3 regions of the Shewanella sp. DW31 genome follow, and region 2 is predicted to be linked to each of the others. Evidence: predicted binding sites of a transcription regulator. Region 2 holds the regulator's gene; each other region holds the start of a gene.
What was found. The regulator sigma-54, encoded in region 2, starts transcription at its own class of promoters, with help from an activator protein. The targets are predictions, from matches to a motif close to GTTGGCACGNNNNTNGNNT.
Positions count from the first base shown of each region.

Region 1: the regulator sigma-54 is predicted to act here: its motif matches at 5,462-5,480, upstream of glnA (glutamate--ammonia ligase).
Region 3: the regulator sigma-54 is predicted to act here: its motif matches at 2,078-2,096, upstream of GWI56_RS01930 (TorF family putative porin).

Region 1 covers NZ_JADWMP020000006.1:70,881-81,014, forward strand. The annotation lists gene GWI56_RS07040 (aminotransferase class V-fold PLP-dependent enzyme) at 1-678, shown strand, start outside; gene GWI56_RS21695 (YceK/YidQ family lipoprotein) at 844-1,167, opposite strand; gene GWI56_RS07050 (HNH endonuclease) at 1,426-2,622, shown strand; gene GWI56_RS07055 (IS982 family transposase) at 2,639-3,529, opposite strand; gene glnA (glutamate--ammonia ligase) at 3,965-5,374, opposite strand; gene typA (translational GTPase TypA) at 6,385-8,196, shown strand; gene GWI56_RS07070 (diguanylate cyclase) at 8,309-9,334, opposite strand; gene GWI56_RS07075 (hypothetical protein) at 9,794-10,134, opposite strand, start outside.
Region 2 covers NZ_JADWMP020000027.1:9,299-19,432, forward strand. The annotation lists gene GWI56_RS18750 (OmpA family protein) at 306-995, shown strand; gene GWI56_RS18755 (molybdate ABC transporter substrate-binding protein) at 1,261-2,097, shown strand; gene mgtE (magnesium transporter) at 2,177-3,541, opposite strand; gene GWI56_RS18765 (HPr family phosphocarrier protein) at 3,792-4,067, opposite strand; gene rapZ (RNase adapter RapZ) at 4,054-4,908, opposite strand; gene ptsN (PTS IIA-like nitrogen regulatory protein PtsN) at 4,905-5,348, opposite strand; gene hpf (ribosome hibernation promoting factor) at 5,351-5,638, opposite strand; gene GWI56_RS18785 (RNA polymerase factor sigma-54) at 5,667-7,145, opposite strand; gene lptB (LPS export ABC transporter ATP-binding protein) at 7,253-7,984, opposite strand; gene lptA (lipopolysaccharide transport periplasmic protein LptA) at 7,981-8,535, opposite strand; gene lptC (LPS export ABC transporter periplasmic protein LptC) at 8,522-9,082, opposite strand; gene kdsC (3-deoxy-manno-octulosonate-8-phosphatase KdsC) at 9,079-9,630, opposite strand; gene GWI56_RS18810 (KpsF/GutQ family sugar-phosphate isomerase) at 9,630-10,134, opposite strand, start outside.
Region 3 covers NZ_JADWMP020000001.1:446,078-456,211, reverse strand. The annotation lists gene GWI56_RS01940 (GGDEF domain-containing response regulator) at 1-143, shown strand, start outside; gene rimK (30S ribosomal protein S6--L-glutamate ligase) at 323-1,228, shown strand; gene GWI56_RS01930 (TorF family putative porin) at 1,287-1,979, opposite strand; gene GWI56_RS01925 (HU family DNA-binding protein) at 2,272-2,544, opposite strand; gene GWI56_RS01920 (response regulator) at 2,704-3,501, opposite strand; gene GWI56_RS01915 (hypothetical protein) at 3,584-3,964, opposite strand; gene GWI56_RS01910 (DUF4240 domain-containing protein) at 4,092-4,601, shown strand; gene GWI56_RS01905 (hypothetical protein) at 4,615-4,929, opposite strand; gene GWI56_RS01900 (hypothetical protein) at 5,065-5,373, opposite strand; gene GWI56_RS01895 (DUF3016 domain-containing protein) at 5,652-6,176, shown strand; gene GWI56_RS01890 (GGDEF domain-containing protein) at 6,220-7,977, opposite strand; gene GWI56_RS01885 (prephenate dehydrogenase) at 8,143-8,451, opposite strand; gene GWI56_RS01880 (TraB/GumN family protein) at 8,500-9,402, shown strand; gene GWI56_RS01875 (methyltransferase domain-containing protein) at 9,436-10,134, opposite strand, start outside.

The DNA of each region.
Region 1 (10,134 bases), on a different contig from region 2:
GATCTGGTGTTTGTCAGCCATGCTTACTCGAATACGGGGCAGCAGGCGCCATTAGCCAATATTTTCACTATAGCCCGTGAGCGAGGTTGTTTGAGCTTAGTGGATGTAGCGCAATCGGCGGGGATTATTCCGCTGGATCTTGCGCGCCTACAACCCGATTTTTTAATCGGTTCGAGTGTGAAATGGCTCTGCGGCGGCCCTGGTGCTGCCTATCTTTGGGTTAATCCCGCCATATTGGAGAGTTGTCAGCCTAAAGATGTGGGTTGGTTTAGCCACGAGAATCCGTTCGAATTTGATATCCATGATTTTCGTTACCAGCATTCCGCACTGCGCTTTTGGGGAGGGACACCATCAATCGCGCCTTATGCCATTGCCACCCATAGCATTCATTATCTTGCTGGTTTAGGTACTCCGTTGCTGCGTAAATACAATCAGCAATTGATTGATGCTGTGGCGCAAGAGCTCGACCATGAGTTTGTGTCGCCGCGGGATACTGAAAAGCGCAGCGGCACGCTTATTCTACAGTTTGGTAAACAGCAGCATCAAATGATGACGGCATTGGCGAACGCGAATATTAGTGTCGACGCCCGCAGTATGGGGATCCGGATTTCTCCGCATATTTATAACAATATGGCTGATATCAAGTTGTTACTTGATGTGATTAAAGCAAATCGCTAACTTAAATGATTTAAAATGGCTTACTAGGCTAGGTTGTACTACGTAATTACAACTAACAAGGCACAACACTCATGGAGGCAAACCGCGACATGGTCGTTCCCGTATGCCGGCGTTAACTCACCGTCACACAGGCAACTTGAGGTTATTTATTGGGTGCGATCATGCTTAAATCTTGTAGTCATAGCGGCAGACCATGGGGCGTGGGGTGTGGAGCTTGGGATCGCTGGGCGTGATCGCTAAATCTGCAGGTAGCATAACAGTATCGATGATCAACGCACTGCTCATATCAACGAGTGTCAGCGGGATGGTAAAGAGCAGCAAGGGCGGGGCCGCCAACGCGGAGATAATCATACACTCCTCGCCATTATCAACAGCCGTTTGCACACTTGAGAAAGAATGACCCCAAGTTGAATCTTCTCCCATCCTCGACGTTATCGTTGCACATCCCGTGAGAGAACAGCACACGACCAACCAAGTCAACCAACGCATAACCACTCCATTGTTTATATGTGAAAAACTGCATTGCTTCGGTATGATCTACTCACTTGATCAACTGAGAGCGTTAGTGATGTGGAACCAGATCTGGTTTCATTTGACGCCAACCTGTTCTGTTTCAACAGCTTGGCATTCTAGCTATATGATTATATCTGTCAATTATTCATCAACAGAAACGAGATACAGCCAACCTCAATAACCTAGTTGTTATTCAAGGCATTTTAGCCAGAGCTGGTTGTAGGCAAACTGAAAGTGCATTATGTTTTTGATCTAAAATGGATGGCCGGATTTTTTGTTGATATTAGTAATACCAATAGGTCACATATGTTAAATTGTATATATTGTGAACATGAAAAATTTGAATCAGGGAAAGGCTCAGAAGAGCACGCCATTTTGTCTTCGTTAGGTGGACGAAAGCTATCTAGAAACGTTTGCTGTGAACGTTGTAATAATAGGCTAGGCAAAGCTATTGATGACGGATTATCTTCTAGGCTTAGTATCATTTCGACTTTATTGAATATAAAAACTGGTCGTAATAAGGGGGTGCCAGTTCAACAAGGTATAGTTAAATTGGGGGACGAATCCTATAACCTGTTACCTACAGGGGAGATGATTAGAGGAAAAGTCGAAAAGCAATGGAAAACAGAACTTGGGAAAACGAAGTTTCATATTGTGGCTAATACGGAAGAGCAAGCACTAAAAATTATTGAAGGTCAATTAAAGTCTCGTGGAAAATCTCTTGATGATATAGAAATGGGGACAGTAACCGAAGTTACTCAATATGGAGCTACAATTGATGGAATATTTTCATTTTGTGAAAACGATCTAAGATCAGTAGCCAAAATGGCATTAACAATGTTAGCTACTAAGGTATCACCTTCAAGGTTGCGTGGCTCTGAGTTTACTAATGTTATTAATTATATTAATGGTAGTGACTTAAACGCAGAAGATATTGTATTTTCGGATACCAACACGATTTTTCCATCTCAATATAAGGTTTCTAATATTAACCACCGTATATTTATATACTCTTCTCAAACTGAAGGTTTAGTTGTTGCTTTAGTCGAGTTATATGGTGGATTTAGGTTTAGTATATTGCTTTCTAGACAGTGGACAGGGCCTAGTATTTCTTGTTGCTATGCCATAGACCCTGTGTCACAAGATAAAATCGATTCAAACATAGAGGCTAATCTTGAATTAGAAGCTGTATTAGCTAGTCGAGGCTGCGTTATGTCGAAAGCGATTGAACAATTAAAACCTTTATTTGATCATATTAGCGCTTTAGATATTCAGCGAGAGGAGCAGCGAATTATTGATTCGGCGATGGCAAAATATGGAATAGAAGTTTTGGATGAGCATTGTGATGACGTGGTCTTCCAAACCATAGTAAAGGATCTAGTTGATATGTATTTAAAAAGGTCGAGTACGCAGAGTCGTAAATTATTCTAACAAACCTGAGATCGGTTTAACGAGCCATAACTGTAATAGCATTAAACTCCCCGTTAGTGAGGTTCAGTTGTGGCTTATTGTCTTTCAATTGATAGGCGATGAGTCCCCCAATCATATTGAGCATAAAACCATGTACGCTGCGGTGTCTAGAGTGCTCTATTTGAGAGATATTTTTTAACTGGTCGTTGATGGTTTCTATGATGAAGCGTCTCGACAGCATCGCTCTATCCCACAACGACATCGCTTTTGCTTTCATATTCTTACGCACGTTTGTCACCAGTGTGACGCCTTTCTCCAGCAATTCACTGGACAGCGCTTTACTGATATACCCTTTATCTGCATAGAGTTTGTTCATGTCACGGTGCACCATCTCGTTCACCAGTTTTGTGTCATGTACATTCGCTGGGGTCACTTTGGCTGCCACTATTCCGCCTTGATGATTCACAATCAAATGCAGCTTAAAGCCATAGAACCACCCCATGGTGCCTTTACCTCTGCACGCCAGTCCCGCCAAGGTTTTATGCCGATGAATACGTAGGTTATGGCACACTTTGATGTTAGTTGAATCAACAAATTCAATGCCAGTGGGGTCACTCTTGAGGCTGGCAAAGTAGCTGCAAAGCGGCACTAAAGCCTTGGGCATCACCTCAAGAAAGCGGGTATAGCTGAGTAAATTAGGAAAAGCAGATTTGTAGAAATGAGCCAGATAGCCGATGTAGAAGTTCTTGAAATCACGGTGGTGGGACATCTGAAAAAGTATGATGATGGTCATCACTTCGCTCATCGTCATACGGCCAGCGCGTTGACGCTTGCGTGTGCCATCGGTTAACAGCGTTTTTTCCCATTCTGGAATGAAAACAGCGCAAAAATCATCGACATCGCAAAACACTTCCACTAATTTATGCATAGGCCCTCCGGTGTGATGGGGTTTCTCTTGGTCGAAAGATCCGATCACTTGGAGGGCTATTAGTTCAACATTTCTTATCCCGAGTTCAGGTTAACAAATGTGTTGAATGAGTTTTTACATTCCTGAGATAATTCATTGTCAGCTAATGCAGCAAGGCAATCAGTACACTTCTGTCCCCAAATGAGTTAGTGAATCACTCTCCAGACTGATTCACGCTCACTCCTAAAAGCCCCATTTTCGCGCTGTTTATGGCTGTTCTGAGGCGGTTTTTTTTCCCTTAAGATGAATCAAATCTCTGGAGAACTGATTCAACAGTAGTTTGATTTCGTTGCATTATTAAAATAGCAATACAAAAAAGCCCCAACAGCAAAACTCTTGGGGCTTTTATACTTTATGCATGCATTTATACTGTGAGTAATTACATGCAGTTAGCCATTACAGGCTGTAGTACATTTCAAACTCAAGTGGGTGAGTTGTACGTGCTACGCGCTCAGCTTCTGCTGTTTTCAGTACGATATAAGATTGGATGAAATCTTCACTGAACACGCCGCCTTTTGTCAGGAACTCATGGTCAGCTTGCAGATTTTCAAGGGCGTTTTCTAATGACGTTGCCACTTGTGGGATTTCAGCCGCTTCTTCTGGAGGCAGATCGTACAGATCTTTGTCCATCGCTTCACCTGGGTGGATCTTGTTTTGGATACCGTCAAGACCCGCCATTAGTAGCGCTGCGAAACCTAAGTATGGGTTTGCATGTGGATCAGGGAAACGTGCTTCGATACGACGGCCTTTAGGGCTTGGTACCACTGGAATACGGATTGATGCAGAGCGGTTACGGGCAGAGTAGGCCAACATAACAGGTGCTTCAAAGTGTGGCACTAAACGCTTGTAAGAGTTCGTGCTTGGGTTAGTGAAAGCGTTCAGCGCGCGAGCGTGCTTGATGATACCACCTATGTAGTACAGAGCCGTTTCACTTAAACCTGCGTATTTGTCGCCAGCGAACAAGTTAACACCGTCTTTCGCCAGAGATTGGTGAACGTGCATGCCGCTACCGTTGTCACCAACGATGGGTTTAGGCATGAAAGTCGCCGTCTTACCGTAAGCGTGTGCCATGTTGTGCACTACGTACTTCAGAATCTGGATTTCATCCGCTTTCTTAGTCAAGGTGTTGAAGCGAGTTGCGATTTCGTTTTGACCTGCAGTCGCCACTTCATGGTGATGCGCTTCAACCACTTGGCCCATTTCTTCTAACACTAAACACATAGCGCTACGTAGGTCTTGTGATGAGTCAACCGGTGCAACTGGGAAGTAACCGCCTTTAACAAATGGACGGTGACCTGTGTTGCCGCCTTCGTAGCTAGTGCCTGAGTTCCAAGCCGCTTCTTTAGCGTCGATCTTAACGAAACAACCTGACATGTCAGTACCGAAACGGACATCGTCAAATAGGAAGAATTCTGGTTCTGGTCCAATCAATACAGTATCAGCGATACCAGTAGAGATCAGGTAAGCTTCTGCTTTTTTAGCAATTGAACGTGGGTCACGGTCGTAACCTGTCATAGTGCCGGGTTCAAGAATGTCACAACGGATCAGCGCTGTGGTTTCTTCGGTGAAAGGATCCAGTACGAATGTCGTTGGATCTGGCATCAGTACCATGTCTGATTCGTTAATGCCCTTCCAACCTGCGATAGAAGAACCGTCAAACATTTTGCCGTCTTCGAAGAAATCAGCATCTACCTGATGAGAAGGAATAGATACGTGCTGCTCTTTACCTTTAGTGTCGGTAAAACGTAAATCAACGAACTTAACTTCTAATTCTTCAAGTTGCTTTAAAACTGATTCAACTGACATTCTCAAGCCTCCGGTAGGGTAAAGGGATGCCCCTTCTATAATCTTTTAACTCAAGTGATTTATCTTGAGCCAAACTTACGAGCTATAAAGCGATATCCATGCCAATAATTTAACTTACTGATTAACATGGTTTAAAATCTTTGTTGCACTTAATTGGATTCGCGTGTGCACCATAATAGTGCTTTTGTCTGTGGCATTTTGGTGCATTACTCCATTTTGGTGCGCACTGAATTGATTCATGCAAACCTTAAGCTGGGATGCACAGCGATAACATGCACCGCTTATATGGCAATGAGATGGCAATGACACTTTGGCTTTCACTATCTCAGTAAGTACTGCCTCTGTGAAGCTCGCACATACTTTTAGCACAGAACGGGACTATTTATCACCGCATAACCGCCGCATAATTGTCATAAAACCACGCTAGTCTGTCCAACTATGCCACGCATTATCAATCCAATAGTGGTTTATTATCATATTATTAGGAAAGAGTTCGTTCTCATGTGCGAAATGTCTTTGCTGTTCACAGGCCAAGTGAAATCAGTGATGCGTAAAAAGGTATCCCGTGACAATGAAGTGAGTCTTAATGTCATCGGGTGTAAACGCCAACATGAACGTTAGATCAAGTGTGCCGCAGAATTTATTGCAGTGTGTTCACGTGGTAATTTCTCTGTACCTAAGTCGATTTTGCTGATGCTTAAATCGACATTAGCAGGGCTAACATTGAATACGAAAAATAGCAAATTCAGCTGCTTAACTCAGATTTTTCCTATGAATATGACAATTAAACAGAGCGTTAACTCTGGCTACAGAGGATTTCACTCAGTGGATGATTGGCAGGAATTACCCAAGGATTGGCGGATTGTTTTATAAGTGTTCAAAAATAATCCTGTGCGCCAAGGCCGCTCTGGAGTAGAATGGCACGCTTTTTATTGTGGTAGATCGAGCTAGATCACCATAACGAATTACTGAAATATCCCTATTTTTGTTTGATGGTAAGAGGTTTATCCGTGCTAGAGAATTTACGTAACATCGCCATTATTGCACACGTTGACCATGGCAAAACGACCCTGGTAGACAAGTTGCTGTCACAGTCAGGCACCCTTGCAACCCGAGGAGAAGCCACTGAGCGGGTGATGGACTCCAACGATCTTGAAAAGGAACGTGGGATCACGATTCTGGCAAAGAATACTGCCATCAAGTGGAACGACTACCGTATTAACATCGTTGATACCCCAGGCCACGCCGATTTCGGTGGTGAGGTTGAGCGTGTTCTATCTATGGTTGACTCAGTATTATTGCTGGTTGATGCCGTTGACGGTCCAATGCCACAAACTCGCTTCGTAACGAAGAAAGCGTTTGCTCAAGGCCTAAAGCCAATTGTTGTTATTAACAAAATTGACCGTCCAGGTGCACGCCCAGATTGGGTTATTGACCAAGTATTCGACCTGTTCGATAACTTAGGTGCAACTGACGAGCAGCTAGATTTCCCAATCGTCTACGCTTCTGCGTTAAACGGTTTTGCAACTTTAGATCCGGATGTAGCGAGCGATGATATGACGCCGCTGTTCCAAACTATCGTTGAAAAAGTATCTTTCCCAGATGCTGACGCCGAAGGCGCGTTCCAGATGCAAATTTCGCAAATCGACTACAACTCATACGTGGGTGTTATCGGTATCGGCCGCATCAAGCGTGGTAGCGTTAAAACTAACCAACAAGTGACTATTATTGGCGCTGATGGCAAAACTCGTAACGGTAAAATGGGCCAAGTATTAGGTTACATGGGTCTAGACCGTACTGAAGTTGAAATTGCTAACGCTGGCGACATCGTTGCTATCACTGGTTTAGGCGAGCTGAAAATTTCTGACACTATCTGTGCCGTTGGTGCAGTAGAAGCTATGCCACCTTTGACTGTTGATGAACCTACTCTGACCATGACTTTCCAAGTTAATACTTCACCTTTTGCAGGTAAAGAAGGTAAGTATGTGACTTCACGTAACATTCTGGAGCGTCTGCAAACAGAATTAGTCCACAACGTGGCACTGCGTGTTGAAGAAACAGAAAGTCCAGACCGCTTCCGTGTATCTGGCCGTGGTGAATTGCATTTATCAATCTTGATTGAAAACATGCGTCGTGAAGGTTACGAGTTAGCCGTATCACGTCCAGAAGTTATTCTGAAAACTATCGACGGTGAACTGTGTGAACCATTTGAAACGTTAACTGTTGACGTTGAAGAAGAAGATCAAGGCACAGTAATCGAGAAATTAGGTACCCGTAAAGCTGAAATGAAAGACATGCAGCTTGATGGTAAAGGTCGTGTACGTATCGACTTCATCATCCCAAGCCGTGGTTTAATCGGTTTCCAAACTGAGTTTATGACTGCGACTTCTGGTACTGGTCTAATTTATCACTCATTCGACCATTACGGTCCGCACAAAGGTGGCGATATCGGTCAACGCGCTAACGGCGTATTGATCTCTAACGCAACGGGTAAGGCATTGACCTTCGCACTGTTCGGTCTGCAAGATCGCGGTCGTCTCTTTATCGGCCACGCCGCTGAAGTATACGAAGGCCAAGTGGTTGGTATTCACGCTCGCTCAAACGATCTGACAGTTAACTGTTTGAAAGGTAAGCAGCTGACCAACATGCGTGCTTCTGGTACTGACGAAGCCCAAGTGCTGACTACGCCAATCACAATGACACTTGAGCAAGCGCTTGAGTTCATTGATGATGATGAATTAGTTGAAGTAACGCCTAAGAACATTCGTGTTCGTAAGAGACACTTGACTGAAAACGATCGTAAGCGCTTTAACCGCGGTTAATGCCAGCCTGTTGATTCAGGTGACACGCCCTTAAGGTGAGTCTATCGGTTTAAAAAGCCCTGCATAGGAAACTGTGCGGGGCTTTTTGTTAGGATAAATTGAGTAATGGGTATTAGTAGTCCTCATCCATCACCCGTATGCAATTGCGGCCAGCGGATTTTGCGCGGTAGAGGGCGGCGTCCGCTTGGCGAACGAGTTCTAAAGCATTTTGTTTGTTAGAGGGTTGCAGATAGGCGACGCCTGCGCTCACTGTTACAATCCCAAGGTCGGTATTTGCATGCGGAATGGCAATGGCTTGGATCAGTTGATGGATGTGCTGTGCTGTCTCAAGTACGGTTTGATTATCGACATTTGGTAATAGAATGACAAATTCTTCGCCGCCGTAGCGAGCGACTAATTCGCCCGCTCTGCGACCGGACTGGGACAGTGTACTCGCTAATTGTTTAAGGCAATCATCTCCGGCGAGGTGGCCATAGTGATCGTTAAATTGTTTAAAGTGGTCAATATCGAGCATGATGAGGGCCAGTGATGAATTGCTCCTTTGTCCACGACTCCACTCCGTTTGTAACATCATGTCAAATAGGCGGCGATTGCCGATATTGGTTAAACCGTCGGTATTGCTGAGTATTTCAAGTTGCCTATTGGCTTCTGCCAGTTCACTAGTTCGAGCTGTGATCATGGATTCAAGTTCGACGTTACGCTCCTCTAATCGCGCGATCGGGTAAATCTCCCCTTTGTGGGCTAAGCCGTAGGGGATGGATATGCCACTGTGGACAATCATCCAGTCGTTGTTTTCTCGGTGAAATATCAACACTAGCCGTGCTGTTTCGCGGGAAAGCATAGGATTAGGGATAGGTAAGTGGATATGGAAAAAGGCAGTCACAACCACGAGGTTGTCGGCAAGGTCTTGTAAAGAAAGATCTAACATTTCGATGTGGATTCGCTCAGGCACTTGTGCAAAGTCCTGACGAGTGATTCGCACCCACTCTTCCCTGCTGGTGACAAGCTGGTCACTGCTCCCTGCATAGCCGCTAAAGTTATCACTAAAGCGACGAGTTAGCCTGTCATCACGGGAGGCATACATCTCAATATATTCGTCAAATAACGAATGGATCAATTGCTGTCGGTCGGGTCGCATAGGTTAGCTCCGTTGGGGAACATAAAACCATTTTTCTAATATCCGTATAGGAATATTATCTGCGATAAAGTCTAGCTGTTGCCTGATTGTAATCAATTTTATGACGTATATATTAAAAATACTGTAGAGAGTGATGTAAGCCATTATCTGCAGTATGTTTTGTGAGACAAAATTTTTGCATTCACCTAATGTATCATTTAGCCCAAGTATTATTTAACACAAGCCTGCTGGGATTATTCAAAATCAGGCAAAGCTTGTTGGTATTGCTTAGCAGGGGTTGCTGATGAGAGGTTACTGGATTGCGTTAGCTGAGTGTGTCACTAGGCGGCACGTGAGGTCTTTTCTGGATAGTATTACTTGGCAGTGGCTTTATTGCTGACGCCTATCATCGCTGTGGTGCGACCGAGGACGTCGGGATACTCGATAGGACTTAGAGCCCTATCGAGTGAGCAGTCAAGCTTATGACTTAGCTTTATCTGCCAATTTTACCGCATTGACACTTTCACCTTTGAAACTGATAGTCACATTTTTCTGAGCGACTTCATTATCTTTTAGCAAAGTCTTAGTGGTTTCTGCCAGCATTGGAGAAGCTGCATTTAACGCACTAAGATCATAGGCCCAAACTTCTAGATCCGCTTCATTATAAGTACTAGCAGGCGCACCTAATTTTTCAGTGATTGTTTGCTTGGTTGAGCCTTCTTTAATGCCGAATGTATTTTTAATCGCTTCATTCGTTGCGCTGTCTAACGCATTGGTTGCCGTATCATTCACTGTGTCAGTGACAGATTGAGTTGCTGATT
Region 2 (10,134 bases):
ATTAAAACGGCGTTATTTTTTAGTGCTGCCAATAAAGGTGCAAGGTGCACTATTTCGGTGCCATAGACTTGATATGAAATTGGGCGGTACAAGCCATGATTGAAGCCCGAAATCTGTATCTTTGCTGACTAAAATCTGGATTAGCATAATTGAAGATGGATAAAGGATTGTCTCCAGCGCAATTGCTTATATACTGCCTGCTTTGTGGCAATCCCTAGGTCATTCGTATTACCTAATGGACGTGATATTTCTTGCCCTTTTGAGCGGTATTCACAGTCATCAATCATATAAAGAGGTTATAAATGATGAAGTGTTTTCAGGCAGTGCAATCTAAACCATCCCTGTTAGCCATAGTGGTATTGACGACCGCGCTAGTTGCATCGGGTTGTACAACAATCAATCCCTATTCAAACGAAGAACAAACCGCTAAAGCTACCAGTGGCGCATTGATTGGTGCCGTCGCGGGTGCCGCAATTGGGGTGGTATCTTCGAGCAAGAGCGACCGCGGTAAAGGTGCCTTAATTGGTGCTGCATCGGGCGCTGCAGTCGGTGGTGGTATTGGTTATTACATGGATGTGCAAGAGACCAAATTACGCCAACAATTAGCCTCAACGGGCGTGAGTGTGACCCGTAACGGCGATAACATCATTTTGAATATGCCTAATGAAGTGACCTTCGGCGTAGATCAAACCGAGTTAAGTGACGGTGCTAAACGCGTGCTGAATTCAGTGGCGGTTGTGGCCAAGGAATACAGCAAAACGCAGCTTAACGTATTAGGTTATACCGACAGCAGTGGTTCAGACTCTTATAATTTACGTCTGTCACAGGTCCGTGCTAGCGAAGTGGGTAATTACTTGATGAGTAAAGGCGTTGCCTCTGCCCGTGTAAAATCAAAAGGTATGGGTGAAGCGAGTCCTATTGCATCAAATGCCAATGCAAATGGCCGAGCACAAAACCGCCGCGTTGAGATCGTACTAATACCAACAGGTAAATAGTCTGGTCTAAGCACAAAGTTCTCGCTGAAAAAGTCGCCAGGGGCGACTTTTTTGTTTTCAGTGGTGGGCTAATTGAGTGATTAGCTTGCCGTGCTTCAATTAGACAATTTGTCCTTTATGAAGCGCACCTTGAGTGACCTGCACCACAAACATATCACTGCTAATTACCTTGGGATGAGTTCAGCTTGATCCCTTTATCGATTTCACGTTCTGTATGGGGATAAGTCACAAGAATGACTTTTAGTGCCTAAAGGAGAATATGACTATGATAAGCAAAAATGTGTTAGTAGCCTTGAGTTTAAGTCCTGTCATCATGGTGACTGCTGTACAAGGAGTGCCGATGAAAGCCGAAGTGACCACAGGAGCCGCGCCGATAGAACTGCGCGCCGCAGGCAGTTTAAAGGCTGCGATGAGTGATATTATTGCTGCTTATCAAGCACAGTCGCAAATAAGTGTTGTAGCGCAATATGCGCCCTCAGGTTTATTGTTAAAGCGCATTCAAGAGGGCGAGAAAGTCGATATCTTTGCCTCGGCGAATATGAAACATCCACAGGCATTAGTGGATTCGGGTCAGGGCGAAGCGGTGCAAATGTTTGCCCGTAATCAACTCTGCGCTGTTGCTCAAGACACAGTTCAGGTGACGAGTGCGACCTTACTCGATACCTTGTTAGATCCTAAGGTTAAAGTCGGCACCTCAACCCCGAAAGCCGACCCCGCGGGTGATTATGCCTGGGCCGTTTTTGCTAAGGCCGAAGTGGTAAAACCTAATGCGAAAGCCGCGTTAGAGACCAAGGCATTACAACTGACGGGCGGCCCTGAGAGCGTTAAATCGCCTAAGGATCGTAACCCCTATGGCTGGGTAATGGAAAACAAGCAAGCGGATATCTTTTTAACCTATTGCACTAATGCTGTGCTGGCTAAAAAAGAAGTGCCGAGTTTACAAATCATCGACTTACCGCAGGAACTCGCCGTGGGTGCCGACTATGGTTTATTGGTTTTACAAGGCGCTAATACTGTCGCTAAGCCGTTAGCTGAGTTTATTCTATCGACCAAAGGCCAAGCGATTTTGAGCAGTTATGGTTTCCAACCTCCGGCAAAATAGCCTTCTTTAGCTTTCCAGCGGGATAAAAAACGGCACCTTTGAGGTGCCGTTTTTGTTATTAGCTCAAACTGTTAAAGCGTTAGTTCATCAGGTAGAGCGTCGCTAACCCGAGGAAGGCGAACAGGCCAACCACGTCAGTGACTGTGGTGAGCACCATACCGCCAGCGAGGGCAGGATCGATTTTAAGTCGTTTTAAAATCAATGGAATACTCGCACCTGCAAGCCCAGCTACTGTCATATTGATCAGCATAGCGCTACCAATTAATCCCGCCAGTGCCATATCATCCTTCCATAGCCACACGGCGACAAAGACTAAAATCGACCACATCAAGCCATTGAGAAAACCAATCGATAGCTCTTTACCGATAAGCCAGCGAGCGTTGCTTTGGCCGATATGGCCTAAAGCAATACCGCGGATCACGAGCGCTAAGGTCTGATTACCGGCAACACCGCCCATGCTAGGGACAATTGTCATCAAGATGGCGATAGTGGCAAATTGCTCAATAGTGCCTTCAAACATATTGCTGACCGACGAGGCAAGCAGGGCGGCGAATAAGTTTATAGTAAGCCAGAGCGAGCGACGTAGGGTACTTTTTAGCACAGGACCAAAGGTATCTTCATCTCCGTCCATCCCCGCCATACCCATCATGGAATGTTCAGCATCTTCGCGGATAACATCGACTACGTCATCGATTGTGATACGTCCGAGTAGCTTACCATCACTGTCGACGACAGGTGCCGATACCCAGTCATTGCGTTCGAATTTCTGCGCGACTTCGCTGTCGGACATGCTCACCGGAATACTTTGAATATTGGGATCCATGATATTGCGAATTGTGGTGCTTGGCGCGCAAGTCAGCAGATCTGCCAGCCTAACACCGCCAAGGACTTTGTCCTGTTTGTCGACCACATATAAGGTATCTGTGGTGTCGGGTAGGTTGCCCCTTTGCCGAAGATAGCGCAGCACCACATCGATATTCACATCGGGTCTTAAGGTGACTGTATCTGTATTCATCAAGCTGCCGGCGGTCTCATCTGGATAAGATAGGGCTTGTTCTACCCTCAGGCGATTTTGCTCCGTCATCGACTGCAACACTTGTTTGTAAACGGCGTCGGGAAGACTTCGCAGAATATAGGCGAGATCGTCGGTGTCCATGCTTGCTGTCGCTTTCGCGACTCGCTCAGGGCTCATGCTGCGGATCAGTGGGTCTTTGAGTTCTTCACTCAACTCATCGAGTATGTCGCCTATTTGTTCCTGATCGATGAGCTGCCACAATACTTGTCTGGCACTTGGCGGTGATGATTCTAAGATCAGCGCGATATCTGAGGCGGCCATTTTTTGCAGCATATTACGCACATGCACGAACATGCCGCTGCTAAGCGCTTGGTTTAACTGGTCAAGACTATGTCCGGTGTGATCGTTTTCTGCATTATCTACGGGCATTTGTCCTCCATTGTGCGGCAAATTGGTTTGAGATCTTAGTGTTGGGCTAGGATTTTGCGGTGACTAAGCGTCAGTCGATGACATAGATTAAGACGGCTAAGGTAAGGTTAAGGCCAGCGCAATGACCGCTAGTGTAATCGCCTGTGGCTTGTATCGTCGAGCGACAAATGTTTTGCCATGTGTGAATGGCAAGTTTTTAAAACTAGACATGAAGTGAAACTAACGATGAAGTGCTTAGTGTGAAGTGAAACTAACAGGCTTCGTCAAACTTAGCGTCGATTAAGGCACAAATGGCATCGAGAGCCGGCTCTGCATCTGGGCCTTCGGCGATAAGCTTGATGGTTTTACCCATGCCAGTTTCAAGCATCAGCAAGCCAAGCACACTGGCGGCCGATGCTTGTTTATCGCCTTGGATTAAGGTGATGGTCGCATCAAACTCGGAAGCCAGTACCACCAACTTAGTGGCGGCACGGGCATGTAAACCGAGCTTATTACAGATGGTTATCTGACGTTCAAGCTTTGGCATTATTGAGCTCTCGATGACGGGCATAAACTTTATGTTTACCGTTACTAAAGCGTTTGGCCAATTGCTCTGCGACGTAAACGGATCTGTGCTGTCCACCTGTGCAGCCAATGGCCACAGTTAAATAACTGCGATTGTTACGCTCGAGGTGCGGCAGCCAAGTCTCCAGTAAGTTTTCGATTTGCCAGATGAACTTATTAACCAGTGGTTGACGATTTAAGAACTCAGCTACGGGTTCATCTAAGCCAGTCAATGGCCGCAGCGCCAACTCCCAGTGGGGATTGGGCAGGAAGCGCACATCGAACATAAAGTCGGCTTCGGTGGGCATTCCGTGCTTAAAGCCAAAGGACTCGAAGTTGATCACGAGTTCTTTATCGACACTACCAAGGAGAATTTGTCTGACTTGGTCGCTTAAATCATAGATATTCAAATTCGACGTATCTATGTAGTGATCGACCAGTTTTGACATAGGCTCGAGCAGTTTCCCCTCCAGCTTTATCGCTTCTTGCAAAGAGACTCGGCTCTTCGACAAAGGATGCAAACGGCGGGTTTCGCTGTAACGCTTGAGCAGAATTTTATCGCTGGAGTTAAGGAAGAAGCTCGTTAACTCAGTATCTGGAGGTAGGCTAGCGAGTTGTTTTACTAAGACCTTATCCTGCTCAGGCATGTTACGCACGTCGACACTGATGGCGACGAGATCGTTACTGCCCTTGAGTTGCTCAAGCAAACTGCCAATCAATGGCAAGGGAAGGTTATCGACACAATAATAGCCGAGATCTTCGAGTACCCTAAGGGCGACAGATTTGCCTGAGCCTGAGCGGCCCGACACTATGACCAGTTTCATCCAGTGATTACCTGATAGAGTTCCGTTTCATCATGCGTCTTGCGTAATTGCTTTAATATTTGCTTGTCGCTCAGCTTTTCGGCCATGCAAGACAAGGTACTTAAGTGCTGCTGACATTGGTCTGCAGGCACCAGTAGTGCAAATAAAATATCAACAGGTTGCTTATCGATAGCATCAAATGCTATCGGCTCTTCACACTTAATTAGTATGGCAATGGGCTGATCTATATCGGCTAGTCGACCATGTGGAATGGCGATGCCGTTACCTATACCTGTGCTCCCCATCTTTTCGCGCGCCACTAGGCTTTCGAATATCTCTTGAGATGAGAGGGTCGGGTACTGGGCAGCGACTAAGTCGCTGATGAGTTCCAGTACCTTTTTCTTGCTGCCCGGAGTGGCGCAGGTAGTGCACTCCGGCCGCAGTATGGTACAAAGTTCCATTATTAGTGTTTTGTTAACTTCTCTTTGTGTTTAATAACCTGACGGTCAAGCTTGTCAATCAGGGCGTCTATAGCGGCATACATGTCAGCATGCTCTGAAGTAGCAAAAACTTCACCACCTATGAGGTTTATTCTCGCTTCGGCAATCTGTTGCATTTTCTCAACATTGAGCACAACGTGCACATTATTGATCTGTTCGAAATGGCGTTCAAGTTTTGAAAACTTTTCTTCTACATATGCACGTAACGATTCGGTAATTTCGACATGGTGTCCACTTAGGTTTATTTGCATAGAAACGTCCTCCGATATCCACTGTAGGTTATAAACTTTTACGCTGATTAGAAGGTGGAATAAGCATAGCCTCTCGGTACTTCGCAATGGTTCTGCGGGCTACGTTGATCCCTTGTTCTGCCAGAAGTTGTGCCATCTTACTATCGCTTAATGGTTTTTTCTGGTTTTCCGCTGCCACCAGTTTCTTTATAAAGGCTCTGATTGCTGTGGATGAGCACTCACCACCATCGTCAGTACCGACGTGGCTAGAGAAGAAGTATTTTAGTTCAAAAAGTCCCTTAGGGGTATGCATGTATTTTTGAGTTGTGACCCGTGAGATGGTGGACTCATGCATTTCTACCGCTTCGGCAATATCGTTAAGCACCATAGGTTTCATGGCTTCTTCACCGTACTCAAAGAAACCTTGCTGATATTGCACTATGCAATTAGCAACTTTAAGCAAAGTATCGTTACGGCTTTCTAAGCTCTTAATAAACCATTTAGCCTCTTGCAGATGGCCGCGAATAAATTGGCTATCGGCTTGGTTTTTGGTACTGCGTGCCATAGAAGCATAATGTTGATTTACATTGATTTTTGGCATGCAGTCAGGATTAAGCTCAACGACCCAGCGGCCATTTTTCTTCGACACAGACACATCTGGGATAACGTATTCGTCATTATTGGGCGTGATCAACAAACCTGGGCGAGGATTGAGGGTTTGGATAAGTGCTATACCATCCCTTAATTCATCTTCTTTTAATTTAGTCTTACGCATCAATAACCTAAAATCACGGGCGGCGATCAGATCTAAATGATCTTTGATCAGCATACGGGCGTTTTCTAGGTTGGGAGTATCAGCGGCGAAATGCGACAGTTGGATCAGCAGGCATTCACTTAAATCGCGGGCGGCAACGCCTATGGGATCAAAATGCTGAATACGCTTGAGTACGGCTTCGACTTCGTCAAGCTCAACTTCAGGATTGCCCATGGCTTCGAGAATTTCTTCAGTGCTTTGGGTGAGATAGCCCTGATCGTCGATGGCATCAATAATGGCGGTGGCAATGGCTAAATCGGTTTCAGAAAACGGCGTGAGGTTTTTTTGCCATTCTAAGTGTTCGTACAAACCTTCACTGGTCTCGCCTTGGAAGGGCATATCGTCTTCACGACTGCCGCCGGGGCCTGAGTTTGGGGAGGCGGTAAACACTTCATCCCATGTGGTGTCCATGGGGAGCTCATCGGGCATGGATTCTTTGGTTAGCGACTCTGCCGTATCTATGGTGGAGCTGTCTTTTTCTGGTGGCAGAGTGCTAGATTCACTGAAATCCGTATCGGATAGCGTTTGGTTTACAGGGGTTTTAGTGGCGTCGAATTGATCCTCTTCCAGCTCGAGAAGGGGATTAGAATCTAATGCTTGCTGGATCTCTTGCTGCAGTTCTAATGACGACAGTTGCAACAGACGTATAGCCTGTTGTAGTTGTGGCGTCATGGTTAACTGTTGACCCAGTTTGAGCTGGAGTGACGCTTTCATGTTACCGCTGATCCCTACGTTATTATTGTTGGATGAGGTCGCTTATTATTATCTTGAGTGAAGCCCAATGGCGGTATAAATTGCCTCCATTGGCTTCGCTCGATTAACTATAGCCTGAATTGTTCACCTAAGTACACAGCCCTAACTTGCTGATTGTCTAAGATCTCTGCTGGAGTTCCTTCGGCAATCAGGTTTCCGTGACTCACAATATAAGCATGTTCACATACATCTAATGTCTCGCGGACATTATGGTCTGTGATCAGTACGCCAAGGCCGCGACTTTTGAGTTGTTCGATAATCTTCTTGATGTCGATAACCGAAATAGGATCGACGCCGGCAAACGGTTCATCGAGCAAAATGAACTTAGGATTAGCGGCTAAAGCCCGCGCAATTTCGACGCGACGACGTTCGCCACCCGACAATGACATGCCTTGGCTGTCACGGATGTGGGTGATATGAAACTCTTCGAGCAGATGTTCTAGTTCTTCTTCTCGTTCTTCGTTTTTAAGTTCTTTACGAGTTTGCAGTACGGCCATGATGTTGTCATGAACAGTTAGCTTACGAAAGATACTGGCTTCTTGCGGTAAGTAACCTATGCCTTTGCGGGCACGCAGATGCATAGGATCTGCGGTTAAATCATCATCGTCGATAAAGATATGTCCCTTATCGCTCTTCACTAGCCCGACAACCATGTAAAAGGTCGTGGTTTTACCTGCACCGTTTGGACCGAGTAGGCCAACGACTTGACCGGTTTTTACCGTCAGACTGACGTCTTTAACCACTTGGCGACTCTTGTAACTTTTCGCCAGATTTTGTGCTCTTAAGGTGATTTGGGTCATTTAGAGTCCTGCTTTTTTACAGGTTTATCCGCCGGAGCGTCTGATTTAGCATCATCTTGATAGTTTTCAGGCTGAATAATAGTGATTACGCGATCGTCACCACTGCCAGTACTCTCGGCCATCAATTTCTGTTGAATCATGTTATAGCGGATTAAATTGCCTGTAACTTGGCTACCCGCTTGATCTAATGACGCCATACCTTTCAGTGTTAAGGTGCGGCTTGCCATATCGTAACGAATTTCTTTCGCGCTGGCAGATGCAGGGCGGCCATCGTCTAATATTTGGCTATATGTAGCAGGGTTGCCTGTGGCGACCAAAGTTTTGCTATTTTCACCTTCAGCGGAAAATGCACGCAGTTCATTTGCTTGGATTTTTATTGAGCCTTGGGTCACTTCAACCGGACCAAAGAAAATGATCTGGTTGTTTTTGATATCCGCAGTTTGGCTCACAGCTTTGATTGTGACTTCTTGCTTTAAGTCGCCGACTTTCGCGAAAGCACTCATGCTCATAATTAGCATTAGGCTGGCAAGTAATACGTTATTTTGCTTCATATGTTCCTACTACCTGACTGGTCAATTGCACTTCTTGCGCGTTGAGGTCGGCATAAAGGCCTTGGCCTTGAATATTAAAATCTTTCCCTGTGACGTAAATGGTACGGTCAGAGGTCATTATCATAGTGTTGAGATCGAGTTCCAGATAACTGGTGGACAAGGTCTGAATCGGTTCTTCTGGGCTAATGGCATCGATAATAACATTATTTTCTAATACAACCTTGCCAGTTTCCTTGTTTAGCTTGCCCTGATCTGCCCTGAGTTGCCATTGTGCTTTACCTTGGTCTGGATAAACAAGATAAACAGGTTGAGTAAAGAAAGTTTGATTCGTTGAATCATAATGTTCCATGTGTTTCGCCGTCACACGGCTATTCACTAGTCCTTGCTCATTGAACTCAACACTGCGCAGATCTTCAACGATGAAATCTGGGGTATTTTGATCTTTTACTCTGTTATCGGAATCACCGCTGTGTTTGTTCTGCACTTGCCAGTAAAGCGCTAGTGCGGTTCCAAAAAAAGCGATAATCGCGAGTGTCACACGACTCATATACTCATTCCATGGGCCGAAGTGAATTTATTTTGACTTAGGAGTAACAGATCTGTGAGTTCACGCAGTGCACCGTGGCCACCATTGAGCGTAGTCACAAAATGGGCGTGTTGGCGTACATAGGGGTGGCCGTCAGCAACACTGACCGCTAAACCGACAACATTCATCACGGGTAGATCGACAATATCATCACCGATATAAGCCACTTCTTCTGGGGTGACACCATAAAGTGCGAGCAATGCTTCATAGGGCTCGAACTTATTGTCTACGCCTTGGTAAATATGGGTAACACCAAGGGCTGTCATACGGTTTTCAACGATTTTGGATTGACGTCCTGTGATCACGGCGAGGTTGAAACCGCTGGTGAGGAGTGAGCGCACGCCATAACCGTCACGGGTATGGAAGGCTTTGAGCTCTTCGCCGCTATTACTCAAGTAAATACGGCCGTCGGAAAATACCCCATCGACGTCACAGATTAACAGTTTAATCTTTTGCGCGCGTTGCCACACATCATCACTGATTGGGCCGTAAAATCCTTGCTGTGGCATTAAATGACTCCTGCTTTTACCATATCGAGCATGTTAAGAGCGCCAATAGGATGGCGATCTTTATCGATAACAATTAATCCGTTGATATTTTTTGAGTCCATCACTTGCAGTGCTTGGGCGGCCAACACATTATCTGTGATCGTGACGCAGTTACGGGTCATCACATCGGCAATGGGCGTCGTGCGTAAATTCACTTCTGCATCAATAACGCGGCGTAAATCACCATCAGTGAAGATACCAACCAGCTTGCGCTGATCATCAATAATCGCCGTCATGCCTAAGCCTTTCTTGGAGATTTCGTACAGAGCTTCTGTGATGCAAATATCGTGGTTAACGAGCGGTAAGTCATCACCGCTGTGCATGACATCGCAGACTTTTAACAATAACTTGCGTCCTAAAGCTCCGCCAGGATGGGACATAGCAAAATCATCACGGGTAAAGCCTTTCGCTTGTAGTAGCGCAATGGCGATGGCATCGCCCATCACTAAGGTCGCGGTAGTGCTC
Region 3 (10,134 bases), on a different contig from region 2:
CAGTAGCTGAGGGCGTTGAAACAATTGAGCAGGCTGAGTTTTGTACTTCTCGCCATTGTACTGTATTACAAGGTTATTTGTTTTCTCGTCCCTTAGATGCAACGGAGTTTGAGGCTAAGTATATTCTGCCGCTGTTAACTTAAACCGAGTTCCGAGTGTGATAGGTCTTGAAGTATTTCATTAGCATAATGATTTCGTCTGGTGAGGAATATTTTCTTGCTTTACACTGAGCAATAGACAAATATCAGCCCCTTTTTCTGTCGCTGTGCTTTTGGTGCCGCAGAACGGTTTATTCACTCATGCTTAAGTTGGTCACTCAGCAATGAAAATAGGTATTTTATCCCAATTCCCCCAGTTGTATTCAACACAACGTTTAGTCGCGGCTTGCCAAAGTCGTGGACATGAAGCGGTCGTGATCAATACGCTGAATTGCTATATGAATATTAATTCTATTAAACCTAGCATTCATTATGAAGGTACTGAATTAGTTGGGTTTGATGCCATCATTCCGCGTATTCATGCTAGCGTGACTTTTTATGGTTGTGCCGTTGTACGTCAGTTTGAAATGATGGGCGTATATGCCGCGAATGATTCAATCTCCATTGCGCGTTCGCGGGACAAATTGCGGGCACTGCAACTACTTTCCCGCAAAGGGATTGGCATGCCAGTGACGGGTTTTGCCAATAAGCCAAATGATATCCCTGATCTCATCAATATGGTGGGCGGCGCTCCGTTAGTCATTAAATTACTCGAAGGCACTCAAGGGATTGGTGTCGTACTCGCTGAAACTAAAACGGCTGCTGAGAGCGTGATTGAAGCATTCTTGGGGCTCAAAGCGAATATCTTAGTGCAGGAATACATTAAAGAATCCAATGGTAGTGATATTCGTTGTTTTGTTGTCGGTGACAAGGTTGTTGCTTCGATGAAGCGTCAAGGTCCCGAGGGAGATTTCCGCTCAAATCTGCATTTAGGTGGTTGTGGTGAGGTGGTAAAAATCACCTCTGTTGAGCGTAAAATGGCTATTGCCGCTGTGAAGGCGATGGGATTGGTTGTCGCGGGAGTAGATATTTTACGTTCTAACCGTGGTCCACTGATCCTTGAGGTTAATTCGGCGCCAGGCATTGAAGGGATTGAACAAACAACAGGGATTTCAGTGACTGAGCCCATTGTTGAATATATCGAGAAAATGGTTGCGGCCCGTAAAACAAACCGGTCAATTATTGCCTAGTAGGTGATGGTGATAAAATGACGCCACTTTTTAAGGTGGCGTTTTTTATGTTTAGAGCTTATAGATCAAAACTGTAGGAATATCCGAGTACTAGTTTGGCATCATCATCGGTGAGATCGGTATCAGAGACCATAAATGACACTGTGCCTATGCTGGTATCTGCGCTGAGAGTCACGTTATAGTCGGCATAATTATCTTCGCCAAACCAAGATTGGACGACATCACCGTTTGAGTAACCATAGTGCACTGATAAACTCAGCTTTTCAGTGAGAGGAACGGATACCGTCGCGGCAAGATAACTGAGATCTTTATTATCTAAAGGATCGGCGGCCAGATCGTCACCGGCATTGATGACTTGGGAGTAAGCCAGTTCGAGCCATTTCCACGTGACAGCAGCATGGAGCTCACCAAAATCAATACTGCCCGGTGCGTCTGGATAGGCGTAGTAGAGATAGCCAAAGTCGTAGCTGATGTCTTCGGTAATACTGCCGCCATAACCCGCATATAGATCAAGCTCGTAGCTAGTATCATCACCAAAATCCACATTCGATGCCCAAGTTCCCGCATAAAATCCAGAATCGTGGCTGTAGTCAAGGCCACCTTGGATTGCGACCGCATCTTTAGTTTGGGTCGCACCGCGCCATAGATAATTAGAGGTACCGCCAATGTTGCCTGATACGGCTGCAAAGGCGTTGCCTGCCAGTAACATTCCCGTCGATAAGGCCAAAACGCTGTACAGTGATTTCTTCATGCTCATCCCCTCGATTGACTTATTTATCGATTCACCATTGGCACACTCAAAGTCAGCTGTGTTCATTAGTGCATCTTGGTTTTTTTCTAAGGAAGGATTTGCTAATCACATGCCACTATTACAATGCCATGTAAAACAAGGTATTAGAATTCGCAATGTTAATTAAATGTTTTTTTTTTGCCAGTTTGTGGGGCAGAGGCGCACTTTTGTTGTGCAAAAAATATTCAGTGCTTCACTGGGATTGGGCAAAAAAAACGCCTCACAATGGAGGCGTTGTATTGAATTTTATAACTTAGTTTACGCTGTCACGTAGGGTTTTACCCGCTTTAAACTTAGGCACTGTCGCTTCAGCAATTTGAATTTCTTTACCCGTTTGTGGATTACGGCCAGTGCGAGCGGCACGAGTCGCTGTTTCAAAAGAACCGAAACCTACGATGGAGATTTTGTCACCATTTTTCATTGATTCGGTAATAGCTGCTTCAAAAGACTTCAATGCGCGTGCTGCTTCTACTTTCGTTAGATCGGCATTTTCTGCAATTTTGGCGATTAGTTCAGTTTTGTTCATTTTTATTGTCTCTTCTTTCCGTAGATTTATTTGAAATAAGCGTGCCTAACATGCCATAAGGTTTAACACTTGGAAAGCCTTTTGCGTCTAGCGTGCAGCAGGATGTTCAGTAAAGCGCAGAATATTTACTCAGTTCGTGATTTAAGTTTTATTCTGGTTTTATTCTTCTAACAGTTGATAGAGTAATTTTTTAACAAGTTTGGGTTCAAAGGGTTTGTCACATAAGGCATTTACACCCGCTTGGGACACATTGCTGAGGTGGGTATCGTTGGCTTCGGAAGACACCATCAAGATGGGAATGTGTGATTGTTGGCTTTCATTGCGGATAAATTGTGTCAAAGCTAGCCCATCTACACTCGGCATATTGTAATCAGTGATCACTAAGTCGAACATATTGTGTTTCATTAACGCTATGGCTTGCGCGCCATCCTCGGCCTCGGTAATTAGCTTCATCCCTAAGTTACCAATTGTACGTTTAATGACGTTTCTTGCCATACGGCTATCATCGACCACTAATACACGCACATCTTGTACATCGAAATTACTGAGGTCGAGTTCATCGTGGCTGAGTAAATCAATCGTGGCATTCAATGCTGTACCTAAATGGTCGGCACTGAAGGGTTTAGGTAGAATCGCTACGACACCCGATTGGCGGAATATTTCAAGTTGTTCACGGCGGCACTCACTCGAGACCAGCATAAATTGGATATCTTTGCAGTCAGCGTTGGCCCTTAAGTAGCCCAAGAGATCGATGGCAGTGCCATCATCGAAATGCATGGCGCTCGCAATAAGGTCAGGTTTATGGCGAGCAATAATATCTTTAGCCGCTTCTATGTTTTCTGCGGTTTGAATGCTGAGAATGCCTTCTTGTTGTAAGCGCTGAATAATAATTCGACGCTGTGTCTCTGAAGGTTCTACTAAAAGAATGGAAAGTTCGCTGGGCGATAAATGGCTCATAGTCTACTTCAAGTTAAGAGTCGTAAGTATTTTACTGGGTCGCTAAGCTACGCTATTGATAACAGCTTAGCAACAAAGTCCATTACTGAGTTTGGCGGGTCAAATAGTGTCTCGTGACCTTAGAAAATGCGATCCAATACTGCACGAGTAAAATAACAATAATGCTCACTGTGAGTGGCAACATAGGAATGTTGTGGCCAGAAACAACTACTTTTACATCCTCAGGGGTAATGCGATAGGCAATAATTGCTGTAATCCCCAGTGCCGAGAATCCTAAGGTTTGCATGCCAATATAAATCTTCAACACTAAGCTAGACCACGGCGCCCGTATGAGTATGCCAACGAGCACGGGGAGGACACCTAGGGTGAATACATCAAGGGATTGAGTCATCACAGTACGCCAAAGTGCAGCAATGCTGAAGAGGCAATATAACGTGATCAGTAGTATAAGACGTTTAGGCATAGATTGAAGTGCACACCAGTAGCAAAGAAGATGAGCAAGTGTAGGAAATGCCCTAATCCGAGTCCAGTATAACCGTGATATCGTGTAGAATATGCCTTTTTGCTAGAGGCTCTAATAGGTGACGTTTATGACAGAAGTTGAGTTTTGGGGGTTAGTCACGCGAACGGAAGCGGCGCAATCACAGGAGTCTTTGACTCAAGCACTGAAGCAGAAACTTGCCGAATTGAGTAATGAAGAGTTAAAAGCTTTCGATAAAATCTTTGGTCAGCAGATGCGCCGTAGTTATTTGTGGTCTGTTTGGGGGGCGGCTTACATTATTACGGGCTGTGATTCTGAATATGCTTTTGCAGAGTTTAGGTGTTTTTTGATTTCACTCGGTAAAGAAATTTTTGACGGTGTGGTTAATCAGCCTGACACCCTAGCACGTTTAGTCGCTTGGCCAGAGCGAGATGCCTATGCTTACCCTTTTGTAGATGAATACGACCTTATCGCAGGGCAATTATACGAAGATAGAACCGGTGAGGAACTGCCCTTTATGCCATCGGGCAAGGCGACGCCCGCGGGTAAAAAATTTAGCACTAAGCCCAAGGATTTAAAGCTGCAATACCCTGAACTGAGTGCCCGTTTTCCATTTTAATCTTGGCAATACCTTACGAGCGTAAGCAAGCGTTGGTAGTGACATCGAAGGTCATGCCGTATTTAGGGCAGATGTCGCTCATAAACTCATGTTCTTGCGCGGTTAATTGTTGACTAAAATCTTGCTTAAGCTGCTCTGTCATTTGATGTTCAGCCGCATTTTGCGCCTGAGCCAATTTACTCAAATGAACAGTAACAGCCTGTTGCTGGCTGATGGTCAATGGTGCGGCATGGCTTGAAAGGCTGATACTCGTTCCGATTGTCAGCAGTGCCAATAAAGCGAGTTTTCGTGAATATGGGTTGAATAGATAAGCCGTTTTTAGGTTCATAGGTAAGCTCCAAGTTAAAAATTACGTTTAACACGTTAGTTCTAAATCGTGCATCCTTAGACGGTAAAGAAAACGAGTTGTACTGTGAGGAGCTGAGTTTATTGTATAAATATTGAACCTATGCTGAATGGTTAGTTAGTGCTCATTCTTCATTTCTTCGCATTGAAATCCTTGCTTACGAGTATCGAACTGGCACATAGATCCACATTCCCAAGGCACATTGTCGTAGAAGGCAGATTGTTCGCGAGCAAAATCGCGGCAAGTATTATAGCTGTCAAAGTTATCGGTTTTTTTATACTTTCCTGAATCATAGCCATGGTTGTAGATAAAGGCTGACCAAGTTTTAGGGCCAGTATTTTTGTCACTCGGGGAGATAAACCAAATCGCACTCACGACGCAGGTAAACAGGATAAGAATGAACACAGGTACAACAGGGAATTTCATTTTTTATTAAGTGGGCAATGTAAACAATAGCGGAAGGATAACGCTTTTTTTGTCGTTATGCGCGTGAAATGTTCACAAATTGATAACTATGCACTTACTTGGTGCAATTTCGATACAAAAAGATACGTATCGATTGTGATGGTTAAATAATATTTACTTAATTATACAAAAGCTTACGACACATTTGCTGTACTTATATCAGTTTTGCGTTAAGCTCTAGTTCAGGTTAGATTTTGTACTGTGGTTCTCAGAAAGTTATCTAGGCCTTGGAGGCAAACATGAAAATTCAGTCCCTTTTACTCGCAGGTGTATTAAGTTGCAGTGCGGCTTGGGCGGCCGATGAAGCGCCTGTGGATCCCATCACCGAAGATGGTGTGGTTAAAATTGTTTGGCAAAGTCCTAAAGATTATCGCGATATAAAATCATCAGGGGAGCTCCAATCCCGTTATGAGAAGCGCTTATTTGAAACATTAACAGAAAACATCAATAAAGAAGCTGCGAAGATTTTAAAACCAAATCAAAAGCTTGAAATGACCATTACCGATGTTGATCTTGCGGGTGATATGCGTCCAACATTTGGTGCGACCGCCAATGATTTACGCATTATCAAAGACATTTATCCGCCGCGTATGACTTTTTCTTATCAAGTCATGGAAAACGATAAAGTGATTATCGCGGGCGATGAAAAACTGTCGAATATGGGGTTCATGGATGGGATCCAATCTTTAAATGATAAACCTTTTATGTATGAAACCAAAATGTTAACCGAGTGGTTAAAGAAGACGATTGCACCACAACTTTAATATCTCATATCGGTCGCTAATGCTGAGTATTAAAGCTGTTTAGCTATGCTGTTAGTGCCTGAGTGTCGATAATTAGATGATTTTCTAACAGGTAAAATCCGTTATTTGCGGATTTTGCCTGTTTTTTTGCCCTAGCGCTTAAGGTCGATAGACTATGTTCATGGGCGTTAAAGGTGAGTGCGGGTGGTAAAATGCCTACACACAGACTGATCAATTGATGGTAACAGGCTTCACCTTTTCTATCGTCGGCGAGCATTTCCTGGGCCAGCCAGTGATCTGCGCTATAAAATAAATGCTTATGGGTTTCAAAATCCGCTAGAATTCGCTGGCAACGGCTGATCATATGCTCACAGGTGCTGATAATTACAAAGTCATCGCCGCCGACATGGCCAACAAAGCAATTGTCGCTTTTATACTTCAGTAACAGATTCGCCACTTCACAAATCACTTCATCGCCACGGCAAAATCCATAAATATCGTTATAGGGCTTAAAGTTACACAGATCAAAATAGGCTAGATAAAAATGTTTCTTTTGGATCTTAAGGCGTTTTAATTCCTCTTGAATGGGCACATTACCCGGCAAGTCTGTAAGAGGATTTGCATGGCGCGCCATCTTAATTCTGTGCTCTGTGATCCTTTGTAGCAGATCCTTGGTATGGCCTATGCCGAGTAGTTTACCACGGCGAAGGATAATGAACTGTTGTGCTACCGTATTAGCACTCTCTGAGGTCAGTAATTGACTTACGATGGATAATGGTTCGTTGGCCTCAATCTGGATGACTTGCGGGTCCATCACTTCACTCACAGCATGATTTTCATGTAAGGCGCGACCATAGGGTGTGCTGAAGAGTTCAAGTAAGGTCGCGCGGCTGATAATACCGAGTGGCAACTGGTTATCGACCACTACAACCGCCTGTAATGCAGGTTGCGAGATAAAGGTGTCACTTAAAAATTTGAGTTTAAGCGTGGGCGCTACGGTAATGGCGCTCGTGCACAGGCTCTCGGCCGATTCGCTGTATCTAGGTTGAATTTGAGTATTGCTCGGCACTAAGGTCGCTTTCATCGCGCGGCAGGGGAGCACTTCTGGACGACCGAGTAAGTAGCCTTGGCAATAGACGATACCCAGTTGTTTGAGTACGGCTAATTCCTCTTGCGTTTCAATTCCTTCGGCTATCACTTTGCAGGTTAAGCTTTGGCATAACTCCACAATCGAGCGGACAAATTCCTGTTTGACGGGAGTCGAATCAATCTGATGGATAAAGTGACGGTCGATTTTGACATAGTCGGGTGACAATTCTGACCAGAGTCTCAGACCCGAATAACCAGCACCTAAGTCATCGATCGCCGTTAAAAAACCTTGGCTACGATAGTGATTTAAGCAGGATTTGAGTAAATCGATATCATCGGCGGGATATTGCTCTGAAAGTTCAATCACAACCTGTGATGGCGCTATGCCGAGTTGTTGCAGCAGTTGTAAGGTCATGCCCTTAGGGTGGGCAGGATCTAATAATGCCTTGGGCGAGATATTGATAAACAGCTTGCCTTGAAACTGGCGCAACTTAAATTGCTCGAGTGAAATACGGCGACAAAGGGTTTCTAGCTCGCTTAATTTACCTTGATGTTCGGCGGTCTGAAATAGCGGGACTGGGGAGTATAACGGGCTGTGTTCAGGGCCACGGCTTAACGCCTCAAAACCATGAATTTTATGTTCTAATATATTGAAGATTGGCTGAAATAAGGGACTGATTGCAGCTTTAGAGATTATTTTATCGAGCTCTTTAGCCAGATCTAAACTTGTCATTACGTCAGCCCCTTCGTCTATGTGAGCGGAGTCTATGACTTAGAAATGACAAAATGATGACAGTTTTGGGGAAGCTTAGTGCTATCTATCTGTGTTGGTGGGCTTGATTGGATATGCCATGGAAAGAGCTGAAATCTAAGGTGAGTTTCAGCTCCTAATCTCGGTTTAGCTTTGCTTCTTAAAGGCCTGCAATGTTTGCAGTAATACGCCTAACTGACGCACATAGGTTTCGAGTTCTTTAGGATCGAGCGTTTGATGTTCTTCCATGCGAGTTAAGTCATCGACCAGCTCTTGCACATAGGGCAGAAAGCGATTACTCGAAGCGATAAAACCTTGTTCTGCCGTGAATATGCTGGTGAAGTTTCCATGGCCAGCTTTCTTTAGCTCATCTAACTTAGTGTCGGCGTCTATGGCTTGGCGATAGGCGATTTGAAGATTTTCTTTCAGTTGCTCTACAACCTTGGTATGTGGCATAACAGCGTCTCATTGCAAAATTTGCAGGAATTATAAGGGGCAAAGGATATGGCAACAAGCCAATGGCGACTAATTGCATCAATCAGTTTTCTGGCGTTAGCGGGTTTGAGCACAAAAGTGGCGGGTGCAGAAACCGATAAACCACCATTTTATCAATTGCAATGGCAAGGCAAGAGTGCGTATTTGCTAGGTTCGATTCATATTGGACGTGCCGACTTTTATCCTTTACCCACCCAAATTGAAACCGCGTTGGGTAAAGCTAAGGGCTTAGTCGTAGAAGTCGATATCAAGAAAGTCGATAGCACAGCCTTACTGCAGCAATACGGCCGCGCCGATAAAACTAAGGGTTTAGATTGGCAGAGCCGAGATAAGCAAACGGTCGAGAGCATGACGCCTTACTGCGCTGCCACGGCAAATGTTTGTCAGTCGATACAATCTTTTGCACCTTGGCTGCAGGCTACTCAAGTTAACTTATTGCGTTATAACGACTTAGGTTACAGCACGGATTATGGCGTTGATATGCAGTTGATGGCTCGATATGCGACTTTGCCTGTGTATCCGTTGGAAACCGCCGAGTCACAATTTCAATTGTTAGCGTCTTTTAATAGTCAAGAGCAGTGGTCTATGGTGCGTGAGGCGATTAGCGCATCGGATGCGGAGCTTTTATCGTTAATAACGGCTTGGCGTTCAGGTAATGAAACTGAGCTTGATGCCATAATGCAGGAGCAAATGGGCGGCGAGGGCGACACTAAAATGCTAGAGAAAATCCTCTGGCAGCGAAACCATGTGATGGCCGATGGCATTATAAAATTAATGGGCTCGATTGACGTGACTTCACCTTTGTTTGTGGTGGTTGGTGCTGGCCATGTGGTGGGGGATAAAAGCGTGGTGCAATTGCTAGAACAAGCAGGCGCCAAAGTGAGCGACTGCTGGAAACAGACTTGTCAGTAATCGTTTAAGCAGCGCGTTTGTAACGACGCGCGTTCACACTGCAAAGCTTTGCCCTAAAAAGTGCACATATCGGCCGAGGGAAATATAGGGTTCGCGTTGCGAGTACTCCAGCTCCATTTGTAGCAGCTTGTGATAGTCGAAATCCGCAGGCTGACTCTTTTTCAAATAGTCGTGGATTACACGCACGCCAGACTGGCTGATAAGTGACATTTGCCATTCGCTAAACCAATCTTTAACTTCTTGAATATAAAGCGGATGAGTGGGAGTTAGTCGCACTTTCTTCTTCACTTTTAAATCGGCGGCGACGTAATCGAAATTGCCAGACACTAAAGCATGAAAGCGCATGGCTTCTTTGTTGTAAAACATCAAAGAGAATAATCCGCCGGGTTTTAGCATAGTAAGTAAACCCGCTACGGTGGGCTTAGCATCCGTTAACCATTCGACGACTGCATGACACAGTATGATATCGAAATAGCCATGGTTATCGACCGATAATGCTTGGATAGGCGCATGGATAAGCTGGATAGCTAATGGTTCAGGTGAGGCATCAATTTGTTCTTTGGCTTGAGCCAGCATCTCAGCAGAGATGTCGCAGAGTACAACTTCGTGGCCGAGGCGCGCTAATCTTTGGCTAAAGTAACCAAAACCACCGCCCGCATCTAATACTCTGAGTTTTTTATCCCCCAGTTTTGCCAGCGCGGGGACGAGGTCGCGCCATAGCACTGCGGCACG